2 regions of the Laceyella putida genome follow, and region 2 is predicted to be linked to the other one. Evidence: a T-box and tRNA genes for the amino acid it is inferred to sense, from the RefSeq annotation. Region 2 holds a T-box; the other holds one or more tRNA genes.
What was found. A T-box is a leader RNA that pairs with one kind of tRNA and senses whether it is charged. The one in region 2 lies ahead of metG (methionine--tRNA ligase), so its partner is inferred to be a tRNA-Met.
Positions count from the first base shown of each region.

Region 1: it encodes a tRNA-Met, which carries the amino acid that the T-box ahead of metG (methionine--tRNA ligase) is inferred to sense. The anticodon was not compared.

Region 1 covers NZ_JBHTBW010000047.1:20,833-28,068, forward strand. The annotation lists gene ACFQNG_RS14330 (hypothetical protein) at 106-1,362, shown strand; gene ACFQNG_RS14335 (hypothetical protein) at 1,468-1,773, shown strand; gene ACFQNG_RS14340 (PHP domain-containing protein) at 2,343-3,164, shown strand; gene ACFQNG_RS14345 (2'-5' RNA ligase family protein) at 3,547-4,056, opposite strand; gene ACFQNG_RS14350 (phosphatidylglycerophosphatase A family protein) at 4,180-4,707, shown strand; gene ACFQNG_RS14355 (hypothetical protein) at 4,961-5,140, shown strand; tRNA gene ACFQNG_RS14360 (tRNA-Met) at 5,205-5,281, shown strand; tRNA gene ACFQNG_RS14365 (tRNA-Asp) at 5,285-5,361, shown strand; tRNA gene ACFQNG_RS14370 (tRNA-Ile) at 5,373-5,448, shown strand; tRNA gene ACFQNG_RS14375 (tRNA-Val) at 5,479-5,553, shown strand; gene ACFQNG_RS14380 (aminotransferase class V-fold PLP-dependent enzyme) at 6,214-7,236, opposite strand, start outside.
Region 2 covers NZ_JBHTBW010000085.1:58,469-65,704, reverse strand. The annotation lists gene ACFQNG_RS20175 (AbrB/MazE/SpoVT family DNA-binding domain-containing protein) at 1-99, opposite strand, end outside; gene ACFQNG_RS20170 (DNA double-strand break repair nuclease NurA) at 417-1,370, shown strand; gene ACFQNG_RS20165 (ATP-binding protein) at 1,389-3,227, shown strand; T-box leader at 3,421-3,661, shown strand; gene metG (methionine--tRNA ligase) at 3,708-5,690, shown strand; gene lepB (signal peptidase I) at 5,802-6,356, shown strand; gene lepB (signal peptidase I) at 6,438-7,028, shown strand; gene ACFQNG_RS20145 (TatD family hydrolase) at 7,071-7,236, shown strand, end outside.

The DNA of each region.
Region 1 (7,236 bases), on a different contig from region 2:
GCGCTTGTTTCAGTGGAAAAAGCCAGAACTGAAAGAGAAAGTCGCTTAAAACATGACCTGCTGGTTGATTTGCAACATTGGTTTACAGGGCGGATATCACCTGAGATGCAAAAGGAATGGGCACAACGTTTTAAAGAACTCATGCAATTGCCTTTAGATCAGCCGATTCCCCAAGAATACTCCACTTATTTTCGTTTCTGGCTCCTTTTTGATGCACCTTGTTTAAACCGCCGGCGACCGGTAGAGGTTTGGTTATCTACCATTCGCAATGCCCCGCATAAGGAACGTTTGGCTCGCAATATGAGCGAGTCAATGTTTGCCTGCTATGAAATTTCACAGATCAACGAAGACACCATGACCCTCACAGCCTTAGATACCAGGAAGCAAATTCAAGTGATAAAAGGGGAATCCATTCCCAGGGAAAAACTTGTTTTTACCCGATTGCTTCGTGTTGGTCAACGATATGAATTCTTTGGCCCTTATACATCTTTTGTGCATGAGATGAGAGGGGAGATACTCGTGCAACTTGAGAAATACAATCATCTAGAAGAAGATCGTCAAGAATACAATGCCTGGGAAAATGGTTGGAAAGTATTTGGTTGGTCTATTAAACGAACAGAAGAGGTTGAACCAGTGATGGTGTCTGCGCCGGCGATGACTGAATCCATGGTGGAGGCGGCTTTTTGGCCTGTCGTGGAGCCAAAGGAAGAGGAGTTGCCTTTGCGCGTAATGCAGCATTTGGAACAGTTTTACATGAACCATGTGGCTTCATTGCAAAAAGGGACGCAAAATCTGTACAGCCGTTCTTTGGAATCGTTGTATAAGTACTTATCCATGCGTTTTGGGCAATCGTTTGACTGGTCGATGCTGGATGAGGAAGTGATGTTTCATTTTTTAAGCGTATGGTACTTGGATCATGGCAAAGTGAGTGTGCCGGGCTCCAAAATCTTCCTCAACACCTTGAAGTATCTTTTCCGTTGGCTGGAGGAAGAAGGGATCAGCGATGTGTACCAAACGTATAAAAGGGTGTATGCGTCCCTTATTCGCACGTTGCCTGTCGCGGTTGAAGCGAAAAAATGGATGAAGGAGAATGGCATTAAACCCGATTACCAAAACAATGATCAAAATGAGCCGGCGCATATGGTGATGTTGGCCTTCTCGTCAACCGGCCCCGTTCTTTTGATCGAAGACAAGTGGATGCCCGTTCATCTTCTTGGTGTCCCCACCATGTGGAGCGAGCACCGCTTCTGGGTGCACGGCACCGTCCAAATGGAACCATCCGGCTGTTATTTCACACGAATCGATGGGCTTTATCCGATCGTATCGTTGGATAAACAATTAAAAGTGTTAGGCCATAAATGATAAGGTAGCCATGCTGCTCGTGTGCATAGGCTACCTTATTTTTGCATGAACCTCCGCGTCTGTTGGGATACTAACGATACACTCAACGTAAAGGGGGCTCTTCGCATGTTCCGCTTCTTGCGTTCTGGCAACATGTTCAAAAAGATGATGAATGAAGTTGCGAAAGAACTTGGGATGAAACAAAACGCCCGCGGCAAAGGCGATCAAGACATTACCAAGATCGCGCAAGAGTTCAGCAAGGAATTGGGCTTGACAGGAACGGATTCCCAAGCGGGCAAGAAAGACTTGGTTAAAGAAGTGATGAACGAAGCCGGAAAAGAGCTAGGGATTACCGAGAATACAACAAAAACCAATGTAAACCCAAAGCAATTGGCCAAACGGATAACGGAAGAGATTCAAGAGCGCAAATAACACACGTTGAGTGAAACGAGCACCCTCTTACAAGGGTGCTCGTTTAATTATTTCAAGTATGAAGCGATTTCTTCTAATTTGTCATAGATATCCATAATGACCTCTTCAGGGATCACCGGTTTGGCCCGATGATACTGGAGATGTGTTTCCGGTTGAATCGTGGGCTGTTTGAGGCCGAGTGTCACTGTGTTCTGGGTCTGTATTGCTTGGTTGGAAGGGAGAGACGATAAACTTGTCCAGAGACAAAATCTTTCATTTGCAACTGATAGACGGGCGCATGGGGACGAAAACGACGAAAACCTTGCATCTGCATTATCTTGTCCATTTGTTCATAAGTCGCGTCCACGTTTGAAAGCGTTTTCAATCACGATGGCATATAAACCTCTCCTTGCCGTAGTAAATGGTTCATCACCCTTGTCTGGGGTATCATCATCATCTTTTTGATCAATCCGCAGAGAATTAAGGTAAAATCATGAGGAGAGGATGATTGACTGCTGACTGACGCATATTCAAGGATAAGGGTGGTCAAAGTAGAGAAGATGAAGCGATATAAACGGGGAGGAATGAACATGGGACGTGTGGATCTTCACGTGCATACAACGGGGTCAGATGGATTGTTATCTCCGACTGAAGTGGTGCGATTGGCTAAACAGGCGGGACTGTCGGGCCTGGCGATCACCGATCATGATTCCGTCAGTGGGGTGGAAGAGGCGCTCACCGCGGGTCGTGAATGGGGCGTCCATGTGGTGCCGGGCGTGGAACTCAGCACGTTATGGCAAGGCAGAGAGATTCACATGTTGGGATTGAATGTGGATTTCCGCGACAGGGCTTTGCAAGAGAAACTAAAGCGGCAGCGCGATGTGCGACAACAGCGAAACCGCATGATGATTGAGAAATTAAATGAGTTGGGTATTCAGATGACATTGGAAGATGTCATGGCGAAGAAAAAAGGGGAGGGCCCAGCCGATAACGTGGGACGTCCCCATATCGCGGAGGTGTTGATCGAAAAAGGGGTTGTGCGGTCGATGAACGAAGCTTTTGACCGTTATTTGGGGAAGGAAGGCAAGGCGTATGTGACCCCGATGCGCATCTCTCCGATGGAAGCCATCCAATTGATTCACCAAAGCAAAGGAAAGGCTGTCATCGCTCATCCAGGCTTATATGGGCAAGACGACCTGATTCCTTTTTTGGTGGATAACGGGTTGGATGGGATTGAAGTGAATCATCCGGACCACACGGACGAGGCCAAACAGAGGTATAGCAAGATGGCGGAAGAATTTGGCTTGCTTATGACCGCCGGGTCAGACTTCCATGGGGAACGGCACGGTTCAATGTATCATGCGCCACTTGGCACTTGCACTGTCGATGAGCAAATTTTGGCGAAGCTATAGCGCCATTCCATGTTCATCATCAAATGGCTCACCCGTTGACGTCTGCCCGACTGCCGATTGAGCGGAACATGGGACTGGCGGTGAATGGCGTGGGCCGCTTTTTGTTTCGCGCGGGCTTGCGCCGTCCTTCATCGGTATGTGTAGAAGCTATTTCAAAACCAAATTTGGCTGGAGAAATGGTATTCCCATTCGCTTCACTTGGCCATCGGCGCTCATCGGGAAAAGGTTTTTCCGCTCATCAACGACGTTTGAAATAAGTTGTAGTCTTGAAGCGCTGCTACCCATGTAAACACTTCGCGCGAACGGATAAAGCGTTTTCTATTTTCACTGCGGTCTGGGCGATGTCGCACGGCGACAGCCGTAAACATGCTCCCGCGCTTTGTCATTTATTCAACAAAAATGTTTGATAGATGCTCCAGGAGCCGTTCTCCAGTTGGTACATGAGATGAAATCGGTCAATTTTCGTTTCCAATTCAAACTGTCTTAAACGCAGTGTGCCGTACACATCATGAAGCTCTTCTTCCGACATTTTTTGTCCAATGGTGAGATGGGGAATATAGTCATAAGGTAACTCAGTTGGGTCAAAGGAGGCATTGATTTGACTGTGCAATGTCTTAAGTGGCTCGCTGTCTTTGATCGCCAGATAGATCGTATTGCTGGTGGGATGGAAATGGCTCACTTTATGAAAGCGAATGGTAAACGGCTTGTTTTGTTTGGCGATCTCTTCCAACCGTTTCGTGGCGTCTTCCAATCGATCATCGGAGAGCTCAAACTTTTCTTTTAATGTAATATGGGGAGGAATCAGGCTATAATGCGGGTCATACCGCTTTCTATAGGAATTGACAAGGTCTTGAATATGTTTTTGTGGAAAAACTGCAATGCCATAATGCATAACGCATTCCCTCCTTGGTAGTGGCAGAAAAATGGCGCATTTCTTTTATTATATCTTTAATTTTTCTTTTACGCATCTTTTACCAAAGTGGATTGTGGTAAGATGGCTTTGGGAGGGAGACAGATGAGAAGAGTACACAGCAGTGAAGTGAAACAAGCGGTGATGGAGAGCCTGAAAGATCGCGGTGTCAGCATCGAAGCGATCGCTGAGATCGTCTACGAAATGCAAATCCCTTACAATCCCGGTTTGACCATGGAGCAGTGCGTGGAAAGCGTGTTGGCGGTGTTGAACAAACGGGAGTTGCAGCACGCGATTTTGGTTGGGGTGGAATTGGATCGGTTGGCTGAGAAAAACATGTTGTCCGAACCGCTCTTATCCCTTGTTAAAGAGGATGAAGGATTATTTGGATGCGATGAAACCTTGGCCTTGGGCTCTGTTTTGGGATATGGCAGCATTGCCGTCACCACCTTTGGACATTTGGATAAGCATAAGATCGGCCTCATCCGTGAGTTGGATACCAAAAAAGGCGGACCTGTTCAAACGTTTATGGATGATCTGGTGGCCAGTGTCGCGGCGGCGGCTTCAGGACGCTTGGCCCACCGTTTGCGCGATGAAGAAGAACAGGCCTTGGATAGGGAATTGAATCAATAAAGCAAAAATAAAACAGCCGTTGTCAGGAAGACGTGACAACGGCTGTGCCATATAGCCGTGAGGAGGGAACAATGGACGGCTTTTGAAAAGGTCAAACCAGCAAGGTTGCTTGGTTGGTATATCTTATGCGGAGAATGGGAGCCCGCTCTAGACGAATGGAAAAATGTGCGCATATCCTGTAGCGGTCTCTTGCCCACCAATGGATGAAAAATGGAAAACGGTGAAAAATAAGGGATGGAAGGAGGAAGGCAACATGAATCAATGGATCTACTGGGCCAAATTATATGACAGCCGTTTTCAGGCACGGTGCTTGGCGGCGCGAATGCAGGAAGATTGGTGGTTATACGGATATGACAGCCCGGAGCGGGTGGAAGTCTTCCGTTCGAAAAAGGGGCGTTACGGGGTTCGTTATATTTGGGATAAAAAAACTTAAAAAAACCCTTGCACTTTTTATAAATCTGATGTATATTAGTAAATGTCGCTGATGGCGATAACGCCGCGGGGTGGAGCAGTCTGGTAGCTCGTCGGGCTCATAACCCGAAGGTCGCAGGTTCAAATCCTGTCCCCGCAACCAAGTGGAGCTGTGGTGTAGAGGCCTAACATGCCTGCCTGTCACGCAGGAGATCGCGGGTTCGAATCCCGTCAGCTCCGCCATCCACCATCATGGGCCTATAGCTCAGTTGGTAGAGCAGTCGGCTCATAACCGATCGGTCACAGGTTCGAGTCCTGTTGGGCCCACCAACTTTTCCAAAATTACATATCTTTTTGCTTGGGCAGTTAGCTCAGTGGGAGAGCGCTTCCTTGACACGGAAGAGGTCGTAGGTTCGATTCCTATACTGCCCACCAAACGAAGGGAGTCTGAGTTGTACAATCGTGTACAAACTCAGACTTTTTTTGTTTATCCCATTTCCTATGATATAAACCTTAGGATGATAAACCCAGCGATGAATAGGATGATTGTCAATGCTCATGTGGAGTTGGGGGAAGTATACAACAAGCAACAAAAAGTTTAGAAAGCAAAAAAGGTATTGCAGAAAGGAATGGAGGTTGCGAAAAGAGAGAATAGAATGCCAAAATATGCTCGAGCATGTTGCTGGGAGAAGCACTTCTTGCTGAGAAGAAATCGGCGAAGCGATTCCTTATTTTAGAACATGTTGTGAGCTGGGCTTGTCCAGGGCATATCGTCAACGAAAACAGAATGGACAAGTATTCGGTATATTCCAAAAAGGTTCATCGCAACGGTTTAAATGTAAGGGGGAGAGACGATACTCCTTTATCCATGGGTACGATTAGGTGATGTTGGAACTGAACCTAGTGATCCGTAAGCAGTTTGCTAACAAAGAATAGCGTTCATTTCATTGAGTAACCTGCCAAGATAACCGGTGGGTTTTTCTATGTGTTTTGATCGAACATATTTGACGCCGATACCACCTAACGGACAAATAGATGGGTTCCGCTGCATGGGATCGGGATGCAGCGGTTTCTTCATCTGGTTGTGACTCGCTCTCACTCTCGATGCGTGGCAATCAAGACGGATGACGAACCGGCTTGTCCCAGTTTGCGGCCATAGGCAATCGCTTCTTCAAAAATCATGAGGGCGCGGATCAGCTCTTCTTGGGAATTGAAGGCATGAATGGAGAAACGTATGCCTTCCGGACGCGGCAGATAGCGGATGTATAGGCGTTGCTTGTGACAATGTTCCAATACGGCCTCATAAGAGACGCCGTCAATGTGGCAAGACACCAGGCCGGAAGTGGGAAAAGTGAGGTCGGTAAACAGGGTGACACCGGAAAGAAGCTGCAGTTGCTCCTTGAACCAAGTAGCCAAACAGTGGATGTGTGAGGTGATGGCGGGGAGTTGGTATTGTTCCAATAGTTCCAAGCTACGGCCAAGGCCGGTATACAGGGCGGTGTTTTTGGTCGAGTATTCCAGTTTTTCTGAATTCGTTTTCCAGTCAATCTCACCGTCAAGCGAAAACCCTGTGATTGAGCAATAACCTGAAGCGAGGGGCCAAAGTTGTTCCAACAGGCTTGCGGAGACATAGCAGGCGCCTGTTCCGGTTGGGCCCAATAACCACTTATGGCCCGACAGGGCATAGGCATCGCAACCGATGGCCTTCACGTCCACTTCGATTTGTCCCGCCCCTTGCACGCCGTCAATCAATGTGAACACCTGATGGGCCCGGGCCAGTTGGCATATTTCGGCCACAGGCAGAATGCGTCCCGTATTCCAAGTGATATGGCTCATGATGATGAGGCGCGTTCGCTTGTTGATCAATTGGAGCAATTCCCCGATCACCGCCTCATCTGTTTTGCCGTGCAGATGAAGGATCGTTACCTTGAGGTGGTAACGTTTGGCGATGCTAAAGCAAGGGATCAGGCTGCTCACATGCTCATGTGAGGTGATGATGATTTCATCCCCTTCCCGCCAAGGGATGCCGGCGATGACCGTGTTTAGCCCGAACGTGCCGTTCTCTGTCAACACGATTTCGTCGGGGTGAGCCCGCAACAAAGCGGCCAGTTTCAAGCG
Region 2 (7,236 bases):
ATCCTTTTCGCCAATTCCTAAAGTTCGACGCAATTCGATCGGAATCACAACACGACCCAGTTCGTCAACCTTACGCACGATGCCTGTGGATTTCAACATTTTTGAATCTCCTCTCAGCTTTGGTGTTTGGTTTTGGTCTTTTTTTCTCTGTAAATTGACGTCAAATTTCGACATTGACGTTAAACTCATCATACCAACGATTCCCATAACAGTCAATATAATTAGAGGATTTTTATAGAAAATTCCTTAATCATGTTAATGATATGTTATGTTTATCATGAAAAAGTTTTATATTGAGACAAAATATATTAACCCATTGAATGATAATCTTCGCCCGAGTAATCAGTGGTTTTTGGTAAAAATCGGTTGCTCTCTGGTTGACCATACTGAAAAATAGAGTAGAGGAGGGATGCGGAATGCTGCCGGTTTCAGAAGAACTGAAAACAAAATTAAAGAAACTGAACCAATCTTTGCGTGCCCTTTATCCGGAGGCAGCGTTTGATGAGCGGAAAATCCGAGAACGATTGCAAGAGGTGGGGACGTTTCACCAGATTGGCAAATGGCCGGATGGGGAACTAAGGGACTTTCTGCAAGGCGGGTCTCTGATCGGGGTTGACGGATCGGTTAATTCCATCAAAGGCTCACAGATGCGAACATTATCCGTGTTCCAGGCGCTCGCCAAAGGAACGCTTGGTGAGGAAAAATGGGCGGCCGATGTGTATACGCCTTTATTGGAAGAGGAAGAAGAGGGGGACGGCCAAGCGGCCCGGGAGGCCAAAAAAAGGGGCACCCTACTCTCGCAACTGGAACTGAAAGTGGCCCGGGAGGCGATGATCGAATGGGAGCCGCGCGTGGTCTTGATGGACGGATCGCTCCTGCATTTTTGGATCGATGATGCGGAAAGTTGGGAGCGTTTGGCGCAATTGGCAGAAGAAAAAAATGTGCTGATGATTGGGGTTTCTGAAGAAATTGGCACACGGGGGCTGGTTCGCGAGGTATTCCCTGAGTATTCCGCATGGTCGGATCGAGATTTGTTGTATGGTGTGTTGAAACCGGGTGAAGCGTTTGAATGGGATGGCTGGAGTCCGGCCGGGAGCCAGATGTGGAAGATGGCTTTTCGCTCATCGAGAAGCCCGCAACCTATCGGGTTGGATGGGTTGATGTCACAGGAAAAGGAGCGCTTGGCACTCGTAAGACTGGTTTACAGCTTGACACCGGAGCAGGGACGCGGAATCCCATTTTGGTTGGATATTGTGGACAATCAGGTGCGGGTGACCAATCCATTGGTGGAGACGATGGTGGAACAATACATCGATGCGGATTTGCGTCACCGATTGCTTTCGATGAAGCGAAGTGACCGCATGATCTAGAAGGAGAGGGAGAAGAGAATGCAAGTAGTGGGGGTAACGACACAACAAGAAGTGTATATCGTATCGCGGGAGCGCAAGTTTCGCATCAATGAGATTTTAGTCATCGAAGATGGGCAGTTAGACTATCCACGGGGTGAAGTGGTTGAAACGATGTCCTACAATCGTCTGATTCCCATGGGATTGGACAAGTCACTCGTCGACGCCCAAGTGATTCAAACCTTGGAACAGATCGGGTATGACATCGAGTCGGATGAAATCAACCTGGCGAAGCTCCGATTGTATGAGGAAGCGCCGCATCCGGTGCGGACGGGCTGTTCTGTCCGGTTGCCGGTGTTTGAAGAGGTGCGGAGCCTGCTTGTGAAGTCTACTCCGGCGGAAGGGATGCTGTTGGGGGAAATTCGGGGAACGGAATCGATGGGGGCGACCATCTCCGAAGATTTGAAAGATCAGGTCATGATCATGGAACAGGGCCAACTTCGGCCACAGATGGGCGTGCCCTTCATCTTTGATATCAAGACGATGCAGCAATATCCGCATATCGGCGTATTCGGCGGGTCGGGCTCAGGAAAATCGTTTGGTCTCCGCGTCATGTTGGAGGAACTGATGAAATTGCGGATTCCGACCATGGTGTTTGATCCCCATTTCGAGATGGACTTTAGCGATCACATCCCCGGCATGGAAGGGAGGGGGCTTGATTTTACGGATCGGTATGTCGCCGTGCAAATTGGCCGCGATGTGGGAATTTCTTTCTCAGACTTGTCGACCCGCGATGTGACGGAGTTGTTGGGGGCAGCGGGGAGCCAATTGTCTGATGCCATGGTAAATGTGATCCAGATGCTCCACCGCAAGCGGGATTCCTTCATTTCGTTCAGCGACCGCGTCAGCAATCTCGTTCAAGCTTTGGAAGAAGGGAAACAGGGCTTGGATCGGCAGTTGCAGAATCCGGACCTTACGCCGATGGATGTGCAGCGGATTCACGACCTCAAACAGCTGTTGCAACAGTTTGGCACGTTGCCGGCATCTTCGGTCAAAGGGGTTCATTGGCGCTTGCAACGCCTGGAAAAAGCGGGACTGTTCCAACAAGATATTCGGGCGATCGAACGGGGATTGGAGCAAGGGAAACTGGTGGTAGTGCAGGGCAGTACCTGGGTGTTGCAAGTGTTTGCCACCTACGTGATCGGGTCTCTTTACCGCAAGCGGCGCGAGTATAAAGATGCGAGAATGAATGGGGAAGAGGGTCGTTTCTTTCCCCCGTTTGTGGTCGTTACGGACGAGGCGCACAACTTCGCCCCCAAAGCGCTGGATTCCCCAGCCAAATCGATTCTTAAGGAAATTGCCCAAGAGGGACGGAAATACGGCGTTTTCCTTGTGTTGGCCACACAACGCCCCACGTTGTTGGATGAAACGATTACGGCCCAGCTCAACACCAAATTCGTTTTCCGAACCGTCCGGGGCACCGATATCGCCACACTACGGGAAGAAACGGACTTGACGCCGGAAGAAGGCAAACGCCTGCCTTACCTGCGATCAGGCGACACCTTTGTCTCGTCGGCTGTGTTTGGGCGCACCATCTTTATTCGCGTGCGTTGCGCCTACACCCGCAGTCCGCACCTGTCCAATCCGTTTGATGAGCTGAAGCAATTTGCGGAAGCCCAAGACGATCAGCTTCTCACCACCCTGACAGAAGCCTTGCCCGTGTTTGAAACGGACTTGGTGCAAACCGTGGCGCGGATTAACCGGGAATGCGGCCTCTCTTGGGATGTGACCCGGTTGAAGCAAGAGCTGGAACGTCTGGCGGGGGACGGAAAACTGAAGAAACATGAGACACCGTTTGCGGTGCGTTACGATCGGCGGTAGTCTGAAAGAGATTGAATGTTAAACGACCCGCCACGCCTTAACAAACAAGCTATTACTATTCACAACATCATCCACTTCAATAAATCAATTCCAACCGCTTAAAAAATAACAGAACGGTTAAACTAATAGAGACTCGCTTGAGCGCATGAAACGGAATGATGTATAATATATAAGAAGAAAAAGTTCGTTTACAGGAACTTCTGTGAAGGGGAAGAGTAGTTAGCGGGCGCTATTGCCAGAGAGCTGGGGCAGGTGAAAGCCAGCATAGTAGAAGCTAATGAAGATGGCCCTGGAGATTTCTTTCTGAAATGCCTTTGGCAGAATAGGGAAGGACGTGAGCCCGCGTTAGGGGATGGAATGAGGGCATCGTCATGCTTTTTATGAGATGATGCCGAAATTGGGTGGTACCGCGTGAAAACAATCTCGCCCCAACATGTGGGCGGGGTTTTTTTATTTTGTGAATGAAAGGAGAAGGGAAAAGTGAGTGAACAGAAACGCACATTTTACATTACCACACCCATTTATTATCCAAGCGCCAAACTACATATCGGTCATGCCTACACAACCGTAGCCGGGGATGTCATCGCGAGATACAAGCGACTTCGGGGATACGACGTCATGTACTTGACCGGCACGGATGAGCATGGGCAAAAAATCCAGAAGAAGGCGGAAGCCGCCGGAAAAACACCGCAAGTGTTTGTTGATGAGATCGTAACGGGTATTAAAGAGTTATGGAAAAAGCTCGATATCTCTTATGACGATTTCATTCGCACCACCGAAGACCGCCACAAGCAAGTCGTGCAGAAAATCTTCCAGCAACTGTTGGACCAAGACGACATCTACCTCGGTGAATATGAAGGTTGGTATTGTGTGGATGACGAGGCTTTCTTCACTGATCGCCAGGTCAAAGATGGGCTGTGCCCGGACTGCGGTCGTCCCATCAGCAAAATCAAAGAGAAGAGTTATTTTTTCCGCATGAGCAAATACGCTGATCGCTTGTTGCAGTTTTATGAGGAGAATCCCGGTTTCATTGAACCGGAATCCCGTAAAAATGAAATGATCCAAAATTTCATCAAACCCGGTTTGGAAGACTTGAGCATCTCCCGCACCACCTTTGACTGGGGAATCAAAGTGCCAAAGGATCCAGAGCATGTCGTTTATGTTTGGTTGGATGCGTTGACCAACTATATCTCCGCGCTCGGCTATCTCAGCGATGACCCATCCAAGTACGAGACCTATTGGCCGGCTGACGTGCATCTGGTCGGGAAAGAGATCGTTCGCTTCCATACCATTTATTGGCCCATCTTCCTGATGGCGCTCGGATTGCCTTTGCCAAAGAAAGTATTCGCCCACGGCTGGATTTTGGTGCAAGGGGAAAAAATGTCCAAATCCAAAGGAAACGTGATTGATCCGGTTCCGCTCATTGAACGGTTCGGTCTTGATGCGATCCGTTATTATTTAATGAGGGAAGTGCCTTTTGGATCAGATGGCGTGTTCACACCGGAAGCTTTCGTCGAGCGGCTTAATGCCGACTTGGCCAACGATCTGGGCAACTTATTGCATCGCACCTTAACCATGGTTGAAAAGTACCATCAGGGCATTGTGCCGGAGATGGTTGAAGGTGCCACGGAATACGATGAAGAATTTAAAAAATTAGCTTTGGATACGGTAAAACGTGTGGAGGCGGAGATGGACAAACTCCAATTTTCCGTTGCCACGACGGCGATATGGGATTTGGTGCGCGCAGGGAACCGCTATATTGAACAGACCCAACCGTGGAACTTGGCCAAAGACCCGGGCAAACACCATATCCTTGGTTCCGTGCTGTATCACCTGCTTGAAGCGCTTAGAATGGTCAGCATCATGATTCAACCATTCATGACGCATACGCCGCAAAGAATGTGGGCGCAATTGGGTCTGGAAGAGGGACCACAAACGGCATGGGACAGCTTGGCCACATTTGGCGGCTTCCGTCCAGGCACCCAGACACATAAAGGCACACCGATCTTCCCGCGATTGGATGCGAAAGAGGAGATCGATGCGATTTACCAAATGACGACCCAGCCGGGAACGCCGAAAGCAGAAAATGAAGCGAAAAAAGAAGCGACACCGAAACAGGAGGAGCAGAAAGAGATGGAAGGGATTATCACCATCGATGATTTCGTTAAAGTCGATTTGCGGGTGGCGGAAGTTGTGGCGGCTGAACCCGTTGCCAACGCAAACCGTTTGTTGAAATTGCAACTGGACTTGGGTGAAGAAAAGCGCCAAGTCGTATCGGGCATTGCCGAACATTATCGTCCGGAAGAGTTGGTTGGGCAAAAGGTGATCTGCGTGACCAACTTGAAGCCGGTGAAATTGCGTGGCGAGTTGTCCCAAGGCATGATTCTGGCGGCCTCCCAAGAAGGGCGCTTGGTGTTGGCGACCGTGTCCGGGGATATTCCAAACGGCTCGAAAGTGAAGTAAGCTGACTGATGGAAGTGGGAGAGTCTGCCCAAAAAAGCGGCGGCTTCCCTTCCTAACGACACCTTTCCCGCAATCCGCATCTACTGGCTCTTTTGGATAAGGAGGCAATCGATGATAAAGAGAAACTCATCTAATGCGGTACGAACCACATTTGAGTGGGTGGGTACCATTGCCGTGTCGCTCTTGATCGCTATGGTGATTCGCGTGTTCCTGTTTAGTCCTTACGATGTGGAGGGGGCATCGATGCGGCCCACGCTGGAGGACAATGAGAAAATCATTGTGAATAAATGGTCGTATCGTATCCATGAACCCTCCCATGGAGATATTGTCGTGTTTCATGCCGAGGCAGGGCGAGACTTCATCAAGCGTGTCATTGGTCTTCCGGGAGACCGGATTGAGATTAAGGAGGGTAAGGTGTTTCGGAATGGAACGGTACTAAACGAGCCTTATATTCAAGGAATTACGTATCCCAGAGGCGACCGTCGGACCATCGTGGTGCCGGAGGGAATGTTGTATGTCCTGGGAGATAATCGCGAAAACAGCAAAGACAGTCGCGATTTGGGAACCATCCCGCTGTCTAAAGTGGTGGGACGCGCCGATATCATCGTTTTGCCATTGAAACAAATAAAGTTGCTAACAGTGGAAGCCATAACCAGCTCCCGCTAACCAATCTGCCCATCAATGACATAAAAAAGGTTGAGAATCGGCTTCAACTATGCTCTAGAACTGGGTACAGGAGGGCTATCAATGATAGAGACCAAAAGCTCGTCCAATTCTTGGCTGACCGTGCTGGAATGGATAGCCGCGATTTTAGTGGCCGTTGTGATTGCCGTGGTCATCCGCACGTTTTTATTTGCTCCGTATGAAGTGCATGGCGCTTCGATGGAACCGACATTGGATGGGGAAGAATTGCTGATCGTCAACAAGTGGATTTATCGGGTCAGCACACCGGAGTACGGTGACATTGTCGTGTTCCATACGGCCGAAGAACGGGACTTTATCAAACGGGTGATCGGTTTGCCAGGAGACCGGATTGAGATCAAAGACGGCAAGGTCTACCGCAATGGCACCGCGCTAAATGAACCTTATATCAATGGACCGATGAATGAAGGAACCTATTATAAACCGACAACGGTTCCAAGCGATTCCCTATATGTGTTGGGAGACAACCGCAATAACAGTAAAGACAGCCGCATGATCGGGCCGGTATCGCTATCGGAGATCGTGGGGCGCGCCGATGTCGTCGTCTTGCCGGTGAAGCGGATGCGCCTGTTGCCGGGTGATCCCGTCGCCACCGTGGTGCCCAAGGCCTCGACAGCGGCCAGCATGGTACATTGAATCGTTCAGGTTTTTGTGTGATGGAGGAGGATTGGCTCTTTTATGTTGTTTGATACCCATGCCCATCTCAATGACCCGCAGTTTGCGGATGATCGCGAACAAGTGATCAAACGGGCGCGTGAAGAATTTGGCGTAGACATGATTGTCAATGTCGGTTATAACCGCGAAACCATTCGCACCTCGCTGGAGCTGGCCGAGGCGCATGACT